Sphaerotilus montanus: one gene and its partner. Each later gene encodes a partner of the first gene's protein in a complex. Links are inferred from orthologs where the notes say so. Each region holds a gene or a part of one and is shown on either strand. Other genes may lie near its edges.

Region 1 (5,060 bases):
TCAGCCGCCCGATGGTCCAGCCCGCGACGATGGCCACCGACAGCCCCAGCCCGAGGTAGAGCAGCGCGATCTTCCAGCCGAACAGCCCGAACAGCAGCGTCAGCGCCACCTCGTTGACCATCGGCGCCGAGACCAGGAACGAGAACGTCACCCCGAGCGGCACGCCCGCCTGCACGAAGCCGATGAACAGCGGCACGGCCGAGCACGAGCAGAACGGCGTGACGATGCCGAGCAGGGCGGCCATCACGTTGGCGACACCCTCGCTGCGGCCGGCGAGCAGGGCGCGGGTGCGCTCCGGCGTGAACCAGGAGTTCACCATGCCCATCACGAACACCACGCCCGTGAGCAGCAGCAGCACCTTGGGCGTGTCGTAGAGGAAGAACTGCAAGGCACCGCCGAGGTGGCTGGCGCGGTCGACGGGCAGCGCGGCGACCAGGGCTTCCGACACGGGAACCAGCGACTGGTAGAGCAGCCACCAGACGGTGGCGGCTGCCAGCAGGAAGGCGGCAGGGTACCGGCGTGGCAAGTTCAGGGCGGTCGCGTGCATGGACTCCAGCATGCGGGACCCTGCGTGCGGCCCCTTGATGCAGATCAGGGGCGGTGCAGCGCGGAGCCCGCCTCGTACCAGCCCTTGCTCTGGTTCACCACCCGCACCACCAGCAGCATCACTGGCACCTCGATCAGCACGCCGACGACGGTGGCCAGCGCCGCACCCGACTCGAACCCGAACAGGCTGATCGCCGCGGCCACCGCCAGCTCGAAGAAGTTGCTCGCGCCGATCAATGCGGAAGGACACGCGACGTTGTGCGCCTCGCCGACCCGCCGGTTCAGCCAGTAGGCCAGCGCCGAGTTGAACAGCACCTGGATCAGGATCGGCACCGCCAGCATCGCGATCACCAGTGGCTCGCGCAGGATGGCCTCGCCCTGGAACGCGAACAGCAGCACCAGCGTCAGCAGCAGCGCGCTGACGGACCACGGCCCGATCTTTTCCAGCGCCGCATCGAACGCCGCCTGCCCGCGCGCCAGCAGCGCCCGTCGCCAGAGCTGCGCGATGACCACCGGCACCACGATGTAGAGCACCACCGAGGTCAGCAGCGTGTCCCACGGCACCGTGATCGACGACAGGCCGAGCAGCAGCGCGACGATCGGCGCGAAGGCGAACACCATGATCGTGTCGTTCAACGCCACCTGCGACAGCGTGAACAGCGGGTGCCCGTTGGTGAGCCGGCTCCAGACGAAGACCATCGCGGTGCAGGGTGCGGCAGCCAGCAGGATCAGGCCGGCGATGTAGCTGTCCAGTTGCCCGGCGGGCAGCCACGGCGCGAAGACATGGCGCACGAAGATCCAGCCCAGCAGCGCCATCGAGAACGGCTTGACCGCCCAGTTGATGAACAGCGTGACGCCGATGCCGCGCCAGTGCTGGCGGACCTGGTGCAGCGCGCCGAAATCGACCTTCAGCAGCATCGGGATGACCATCACCCAGATCAGCAGGCCGACCGGCAGGTTGACCTTGGCGACCTCCATGCCGCCGATGGCCTGGACCGGGCCGGGCAAGGCCTGACCCAGCGCGATGCCGACGACGATGCAGAGGAAGACCCAGACGGTGAGGTAGCGCTCGAAGACGTTCATGGGGTGTCTCCTGCGCTCAGCTCTGGCCGATGGCGACGAGCGCGGCCTGCAGCGCCGCGCGGTCCATCGTCTCCAGCGGCAGGGCCAGCAATTGCAGCATCCGGTAGCCGATGGCCTGCCGGGTCAGCTCGAAGGCGCGGGGCTTGTCGGCCTCGGCCGCGTTGGACGGATCCGGGTAACCCCAGTGCACCTTGACCGGCTGCTGGCCTGCACCGCCGAAGAACACCGGGCAGGACTCGGCGGCTGCGGAGTCGCACACGGTGATCACGATCGACAGCGGCGGCGCGTCCGGCGTGGTGAACGCGTCCCAGCTCTTGCTGCGGTAGGCGCTGGTGTCGATGCCGGCGCCGTTCAGGGCCTGGATCGCGTACGGGTTGATGCGGCCGCTCGGGGCGCTGCCGGCGCTGTGGGCGCGGACATCCTTGCCGAGCCGGGCCGCGAGGTGGTTCAGCATGCCCTCGGACAGCACGCTGCGGGCCGAGTTGTGGGTGCAGAGAATGAGAACGTGGGTGGTCATGGACGTGTGGAGAACTCAGGATTGGCCGATGCTGCGCAGCTCGTGTGTCAGTGCCATGGCGTCGAGCTTGTCGATCGGCAAGGCCAGCATCAGATCGATGCGGCGCTTGAGCGTGAGCGCGGTATCGACGAACTTCTGCAAGCGCTGGGCGTCGCTGCCTTCGGCGGCGACCGGGTCGGGGACGCCCCAGTGCGCGCTGATCGGCTGGCCCGGCCAGTGCGGACAGACTTCACCGGCCGCCTGGTCGCAGACCGTGAAGATGAAGTCCAGCACCGGGGCGCCTGGTGCGGCAAATTCGTCCCATGACTTGCTGCGCAGACCTTCGGTCGGCAATTTCAGCTGCGCCAGCGCCTGGAGCGTCAGCGGATGGACGGCGCCAGCCGGATGGCTTCCGGCCGAATGGGCGACGAACCGGTCGCCGCCCAGTTGCCGCAGCATGGCTTCGGCCAGGACGGACCGGGCGGAATTGCCGGTGCAGAGGAAGAGGACATGGCGAGGGCGCTGGTGCATGGCAGGCTCCGTGCAGTTGGTCTGCGAGACCGTGGTGAATGCAATGGACATCGGAACTTGGCAATCGGCTCAGCAGCAGCTGCTGCTGCCGCCGCCCGTGGCCGGCGTGCTGATCGCGATGCCCAGCGGTTTGCCGCGCACGGTCGGTCCGGTGGCCGGGCGGGTGTTCGGGGCGCAGCAGGCCGTGGCGGTCGGGGTGGCATCGGCCCGCTCCCGGAACACGGGGATGTTGCCCAGCGTGTGGAAGTGTTCCCAGGCAATGCCTTGCGGATCGGTCACCCAGTGCTTCTCGCTGCGGGCGTAGCAGCAGCTGGTGGCGCCTTCGTCGAGCAGCGCCAGGTCGGCAGCCTCGGCACGGGCCTTCAGTCCGGCGAGTTCCTCGGCGTTGTCGGTCTGGATGCCGAGGTGGTCGAGGCCGGGCTGGCTGCCGCGGGTCGAGATGGCGAAGTTGACGGCCGGATCGTCGAGCATCCACTTGGCGTAGTCGCCTTCGACGCGGGCCGGTTCGGCGGCGAACAGCTTCGAATAGAAGGCGATGCTCTGGGACAGGTCATCGACGTGGAGGTGGACATGGAAACGCTTCATGGCGGGACTCCGGTCAGGGGTTCAGCAGCAGGTGGTGCCGCAGTCGGGTGTGGGGGTGGTGGCGCAGGTGGTGGCCGAACCTTCGCAGCAGTGCGCGGTGAGGTAGGCGAGCAGGGCGTTCATCTGCGCCATCGCGGCGCGGTAGATGAGGTTGCGGCCGTCCCGCTCCTGGCTGACGAGGCCGGCGTGCGTCAGCTCCTTCAGGTGGAAGGACAGGGTCGAGGCCGGCACGTCGAGCAGCGCGCCGAGCGCGCCGGGGGTCATGCCGTCCAGGCCGGCGCCAACGAGGGCCCGGAACACGCGCAGCCGCATCGGCTGGGCCAGCGCGGCCAGTGCAGTGGTGGCGGTTGATTCTTCCATGATTCCATTATGCTGGAAATATAGGTGTAATTCCACACGATTTCCACTACCGGCACCTGTCTGTCAAAACGCTGTCACATGACGGCGCGACCATGACAGTTCCGCTTCTGGCCCACCGGTGAGTCGATCCCCATGCATGAACCTGCCGTTCCCGCGCCACGCCCGCCCCACAGGACTGTTCTCGTGGTGGTGGAGGAGGCGGTGATCCGCGAACTGCTCGCGGTCCATTTCCGGTTCGCCGGGTTCTTTCCGATGCTGGCGGCATCGTCGGCCGAGGCGCGGCGGCTCGCGGGCGAGGTGCGTCCCGATGTGGTGCTGGTCGATCCGGATGTGCCGGCCACGGCCGACACCGGCTTCGCGGCCGAGGCCGTGCCGCCCTTGCCGCTGGTGCTGGTGTCCGCACAGGCAGTGGCCGGATGCAACGCGGTGCTGCGGCTGCGCAAGCCGTTTTCCCCGCGCGAACTGGTGGGCGAGGTGGTGCGGCTGCTGCGGCGCGATCCGCAGCGCCTGCGCGCCGGCCCGATCGTGATCGATGCCGAGCGGCACCTGATCACGGTGAACCGCCAGGGCCGGGCGACGCCGATCGAGCTGGCCCCGGTGGAGCTGAAGCTGCTGCAGTGCCTGATGGCACGGCCGGACCACGCGATCGAGCGCCAGCACATCCTGTCCAGCGTCTGGGGCAAGGGCAGCGAGGTCGACGTCCGCACCGTGGACCAGAACATCAAGCGTCTGCGCCGCTGTCTGGAGGAGGCCGGCGCGGGGGATGTCATCCGCACCGTGCGCGGTGTCGGCTACCGCTTCAGCTCGGCACCCTGAAGGCCATGCCGTTCAGGGTGTCCGTTCATGACGCCCGTTGTCACCAAAGTTTCACAGTGGCTGCCTACAGTGGCCCAGTTCCCGCTACAGGCCATTCCGGCCCACATCCAGGGAGGACCCCCAATGAGCGACAAGCATCTCTCTAGCCAGTTCGACGCTGAACTCAGCGCCATCTCGGCCCGGGTACTCGAAATGGGCGGTCTGGTCGAAGCCCAGGTCGCGCAGGCGGTCTACGCGCTGACCCACTTCAGCCATGTGACGGCCGAACAGGTGATCCGCCAGGAGCACCGGGTCAACCAGATGGAGATCGAGATGGACCGCGATCTCTCCACCGTCATCGCCCGCCGCCAGCCGACGGCCCGCGACCTGCGCCTGCTGATCGCCACGTCGAAGACCATCGGCAATCTGGAGCGCGTCGGCGACGAGGCCGCCCGCATCGCGCGCACCGTGCAGCGCGTGACGAACTTCGGCATGTCCGGCCGTCTGCCGATCGCGGACGTCGCGTTCGAGGCCGGCCTCGCGATCGCCTCGCTGCGCCGGGCACTCGATGCCTTCGCCCGGCTGGATGCGCTGCAGGCCCTGCAGGTCATCAAGCAGGACAGCGAGATCGACGCCGAGTTCGACGGCCTGATGCGCAAGCTCA
Region 2 (5,023 bases), 530 kb from region 1 along the record:
CCGTGCCGCCCCAGCCAGCGATGGCCGGATGCAGCCAGGAAGCTTCGCCCCGCAGCAGGCTGGTCATGTAGCCGTAGGCGGTGACGTCCGCGTTTTTCCAGGGGTCGCGCCCGAAGACGCCCGGCAGCACATAGGCGGCGCAGAGCAGCAGCAGCGCAAGGCGCGGCAGGCGCTGCACGGCACGCTGGGTCACGAGGGCTGGATTGGGCGAGTGCGCAGACACGACTTGGGGCAGGAGATCGGGAGAGGGGCGAAGGTTCGCGTTCGCGCGGGACATAAAAAAAGGCAGCCCGGGCTGCCTTTTTTGCGCACGCGGTGTGCGTCGTTCCAGGTGGCTGGATTACTTCTTGATGCCGACCTTGAACTTGTTGCGGAACTTCTCGACGCGGCCGCCCAGGCTGTCGATGCTCTTCTGCGTGCCCGTGTAGAACGGGTGCGTTTCGCTGGTGGTTTCCAGCTTGAACAGCGGCAGTTCGCGGCCGTCTTCCAGGGTGATCTTCTCGCGGGCCGGGGCGCACGAGCGGGTCACGAACTGGAAACCGTTGGACAGGTCGACGAAGCAGACGTCGCGGTAGTTCGGGTGGATGCCGTCTTTCATGGGGAGTCCTCGCTGTGTGCCGGGAGCCACGCTGCACCATGCAGACGCACTTTCCGACAGCGGAAAAACAAAGATTATAGCGTGCGCAGCCCTGGCTTCAGCCGCCGCGACGCATCATGTCGAAGAAGTCGATGTTGCTCTTCGTGGCCTTCATCTTGCCGAGGATGAACTCCATCGCCTCGATCTCGTCCATCGGATAGAGCAGCTTGCGCAGGATCCAGCTCTTCTGCAGGATCTCCGGCTTGAGCAGCAACTCCTCGCGGCGCGTGCCGGACTTGTTCAGCAGGATCGACGGGTAGACACGCTTCTCGGCCATGCGGCGGTCCAGGTGGATCTCGCAGTTGCCGGTGCCCTTGAATTCCTCGTAGATCACCTCGTCCATGCGGCTGCCGGTGTCGACCAGCGCGGTGCCGATGATGGTGAGCGAGCCACCCTCCTCGACATTGCGGGCCGCGCCGAAGAAGCGCTTGGGGCGCTGCAGGGCGTTGGCGTCCACACCGCCGGTCAGCACCTTGCCCGACGAGGGCAGCACGTTGTTGTACGCGCGGGCCAGCCGGGTGATCGAGTCCAGCAGGATGATCACGTCCTTGCGCAGCTCGACCAGGCGCTTGGCCCGCTCGATCACCATCTCGGCGACCTGAACGTGGCGCGCGGCCGGCTCGTCGAAGGTGGAACTGATCACCTCGCCGCGCACGGTGCGCTGCATTTCGGTCACTTCCTCGGGGCGCTCGTCGACCAGCAGGACGATGAGGTGGACCTCGGGGTGGTTGGCGACCAGGGCGTGGGCGAGGTGCTGCATCATCACCGTCTTGCCGCTCTTGGGCGGCGAGACGATCAGGGCGCGCTGGCCTTTGCCGATGGGGGCGATCAGATCGATGATGCGACTGGTGATGTTCTCTTCACCCTTGATGTCGCGCTCCAACCGGAACTGCTCCTTCGGGAACAGCGGGGTCAGATTCTCGAACATGATCTTGTTCTTGCTCTCCTCGGGCGTCAGTTCGTTGACGCGGTCGACCTTGACCAAGGCAAAGTAGCGCTCGCCGTCCTTCGGCACGCGCACTTCGCCTTCGATCATGTCGCCGGTGTGGAGATTGAAACGGCGGATCTGGCTCGGCGACAGGTAGATGTCGTCGGTGGACGCGAGAAAACTCGTGTCCGGCGAACGCAGAAAGCCGAAACCATCAGGAAGGACCTCCAGCACGCCATCGCCGAAAATCTGCTCGCCCTGACGGGCGCGCTTTTTCATGATCGCGAACATCAGCTCCTGCTTGCGCAGGCGACTGGCGGACTCGATCTCCAGCGACTCTGCCATCTGGATGAGCGCCGAGATGTGTTGAGCCTTGAGTTCGGAAAGATGCATAGGGGCGGACCCTGAAAGCAGGTCTGATCGGTGCCAGCCGGACAGACCGGGGGTGGTCGGGACCTGGCTCCGTCGCTGCTCGGGATGACCATTCCATGGATGCCGGGTTGGCAATCAGGCGGTGGGGTCCGGGACGATCAATGCGGGGAGTAGGGGGGCCGACGCTGCGCGCGCTTCAGAGTCAGTGGGAACCGACTCTTCGACAACTGGCGCGCAGTGGCATTCGCAAACAGCGCCAACACAGTCGGAAAGCGCCGCTGGAACGAATTATAGATGAGATTCGACGAAGCTCTTCAATTGGGGAAACGCCAGGGCGCCCACCTTGGTGGCGACAGGCTGGCCGCCCTTGAAGACCATCAGCGTGGGGATGCCGCGGATGCCGAACTTGCCGGCGGTGGCCTGGTTGCCATCGACATCCAGCTTGACGATCTTGATCTGGCTGCCCAGTTCTTCGGCAACGCGGTCCAGGCCTGGTGCCATCTGCTTGCAGGGGCCGCACCATTCGGCCCAGAAATCAACCAGAACCGGCGTGTCTGACTGGAGCACTTCCGATTCGAACGTGGAGTCGGAGATGTTTGTGATGCGGGGGCTGCTCATGTTGGTTCCGTCGGAAAAGAAAATGGCTGAAGGAATTTCAGCATGTGGCGAGATGACAAGGATTTTGGCATGAACGCGGCGAAGTCCGCTCGGACGACCCAGAGGGATTCACTATCTGCTTCATGGTGTCCTGATCGATACAGGGCTGAATTGGTGGTCTTTTCGTGGCTTGCGCCCGCCATCTGGCGGCTCCAATCTCGTCATGAACGACGCCGTGACGGCAGCTCCCGTGCTGCGTACCTTTGCTGAATTCGGGCTCTTGCGCATGCTGGGGCGCAGCACGCTCACCATCGCCTGGCTGGCGACCGACATGCGCACCGGGCAGCCGGTGCGTCTGCTCGCCTCGACCTACCCGGTGGCGTCCCAGGCCTTGCGTGAACGCTGTGTCGAGGACGCGAAGCGGGCGGCCCGACTGGTGCACCCGCGGCTGGTGCCTGTGCGCAAGGTGGGCTGCGTGGACCGGTTCCCCTATCTGGTCTGTGATGCCGAGCCATCGGACCTGGAGGCGCCTCTGGTGGCGCCGACGGTGCTCAGTCTCGACGATGTCGTGCGTCGCGGACATGACCTGCTGGACGGGCTGTCCTATGTCCACGAAGCAGGCATGGTGCATGGCGATCTCGGTCTCCACACCCTGATGGCGGATTCGACGGGGCGACTGCGCCTGTGGGGCTGTGGCCTGGGCGTTGCGTTGGCCGGGGCGCGCCAGGCGACGGTGCCTGGCCTGGCGTCGCCAGGATTCAGTCACTTGCTGTCCCGCGAGATCGCGGCCTGCGGACTGCTGGTGCAGCACTGGCTGATGGGACATCCGCCCGTTGGCGAGGCCGACATGCCCACGCTGCTCGGTCAGATGAGCACCATCGATCTGCGTCTGCCGATCCAGGTACCTCAACCAGTGCCGGACTCGCTGCGCCTGATCATCAACCGGGCGATCGACCTGCATCCGCAGCGGCGCTTCCTGCACGCCCGCAGTTTCGAGCGGGTCCTTGGCAACTGGCGCCAGACCCAGTTGCTGGACGACAACGGCTTCGACGCCCTGCTGGCCGAGCGCATCCGCCGCGGTGGGCATCTGCCGGCACGTCCGATGCTGGTCAACCGGGTCACGCAGATCATCGGCATGGAGCAGCAGCGGCTGGACACGGTGGTCGATGTCCTGCTGGAAGACATCGGGCTGAGCCTGGCCCTCTTGCGTGCGGCGAACTCGGCGGAGGCCTCGGCCGTGAGCGTCGACGAGGCGGTCATCACCGTCAACCGCGCCATGCAGCTCATGGGCACGAATGGCTTGCGCCGCGTCGCCGGCAGCATGAAATCCTGGCCAGGCACACTCAAGCCCGCCTTTGTCCGGGCCTTCGAGACCGCCATGAACCGTGCCTTGCTGGCGGGGCATCTGGCCGAGTGCCTGGCCCCGGCAGGCATGGATGCCGAAGCGGCGCTGCTGGCGGCCCAATTCCAGCACCTCGGCACGCTGCTGGCGGCCTACCATTTCCCTGACGAACTGCAGCAGATCGCGCGCCTGAAGGCGGCAGGGGATGTCGGCAGCGGCCAGCCGATCAGCGAGGAAACCGCGACGTTGGCAGTCCTGGGCGTCGATCTGCCCGGCCTGGCAACGGCCTTCCTGCGCCTGTGGGGACTGAGCGATTCGCTGCGCCAGCGGGTCAAGCCGATTCCGCTCGACCGGCGGGTCCTCAGCCCGACGACGCCGGCAGGCTGGATCAAGCTGGTCGCCAGCTGCGCCAACGAGATCGTGGCGGTGACCGAGCTGCCGCAGCCCGCCCAGCCCGCGGCACTGACCGCCGTGATGGGCCGCTACCACAACGCGCTGGCGCTCGATACCGAGCAGGTGCGCGGCGCGATGCGCCGGGCACGCGATAAGCTCTCGCGTCACCTGAACCCCTCCGCGACGGACTGATCACCGATCCGGACTGCGGAGTGGTCATCGGTCATCACTCGCCGCGCTCCGCATGCCCCTCTGGATCGATTCGCACTGCCACCTCGACGCCCCGGAATTCGACGCCGATCGCGGCGCCGTGGTGGCGCGTGCGCGGGCCACGGGCGTCGGACTGCTGGTGATTCCGTCCGTGGAGGCCGCGCATTTCGAGGGCGTGCGCACGCTGGCCCACGCCACGGGGCAGGTCTACGCGCTGGGTCTGCATCCGCTCTATGTACACCGGCAACCCTCGGATGCCCTGGACCAGCTCGCCCGCGCGCTACACGAACACCTTGGCGATGAGCGTCTGGTCGCCGTCGGAGAAATCGGCCTCGACGGCTTCGTGCCGGGGCTGGACTGGGCGACCCAGGAGCGCTTCTACGCCGCGCAGCTCGTGCTGGCCCGCAGCGTGGATCTGCCGGTGATCCTCCATGTGCGCCGTTCGGCCGACGTGCTGCTCAAGCACCTGCGCCGCGCCGGCGTGCGCGGTGGCATCGCCCATGCCTTCAACGGCAGCGAGCAGCAGGCACGCGCCTTCATCGAC

Evidence for each region. Proteins that work in one complex are often made in the same cells at the same time.
Region 2: the proteins of BDD16_RS18655 (region 1) and trxA are in contact, whole or in part, in an NMR structure (PDB 2IPA), measured with the Bacillus subtilis proteins. The link is inferred for Sphaerotilus montanus from one-to-one orthologs.

What each region holds. Positions count from the first base shown.
Region 1 is NZ_JACCFH010000001.1:4,101,940-4,106,999, forward strand. What follows is about bases 910-3,876. They hold BDD16_RS18655 (arsenate reductase ArsC), read right to left. Parts: upstream 2,657-3,876; coding sequence 2,162-2,656; downstream 910-2,161. Other genes in these bases: arsB (ACR3 family arsenite efflux transporter), read right to left, coding at 910-1,629; BDD16_RS18650 (arsenate reductase ArsC), read right to left, coding at 1,646-2,146; BDD16_RS18660 (ArsI/CadI family heavy metal resistance metalloenzyme), read right to left, coding at 2,726-3,241; BDD16_RS18665 (ArsR/SmtB family transcription factor), read right to left, coding at 3,263-3,601; BDD16_RS18670 (winged helix-turn-helix domain-containing protein), read left to right, coding at 3,734-3,876. Outside these bases: BDD16_RS18640 (permease), read right to left, coding at 1-547; more of arsB, read right to left, coding at 592-909; more of BDD16_RS18670, read left to right, coding at 3,877-4,417; phosphate signaling complex protein PhoU, read left to right, coding at 4,541-5,060. UniProt on the Bacillus subtilis protein: Catalyzes the reduction of arsenate [As(V)] to arsenite [As(III)]. In vitro, can dephosphorylate para-nitrophenyl phosphate (pNPP).
Region 2 is NZ_JACCFH010000001.1:4,631,384-4,636,406, reverse strand. The notes cover bases 891-3,820. They hold trxA (thioredoxin), read right to left. Parts: upstream 2,556-3,820; coding sequence 2,226-2,555; downstream 891-2,225. Other genes in these bases: BDD16_RS21170 (HDOD domain-containing protein), read left to right, coding at 2,758-3,820; rho (transcription termination factor Rho), read right to left, coding at 891-1,958. Also shown: BDD16_RS21190 (hypothetical protein), read right to left, coding at 1-193; BDD16_RS21185 (type B 50S ribosomal protein L31), read right to left, coding at 341-598; more of rho, read right to left, coding at 696-890; more of BDD16_RS21170, read left to right, coding at 3,821-4,461; BDD16_RS21165 (TatD family hydrolase), read left to right, coding at 4,514-5,023. UniProt on the Bacillus subtilis protein: Participates in various redox reactions through the reversible oxidation of its active center dithiol to a disulfide and catalyzes dithiol-disulfide exchange reactions.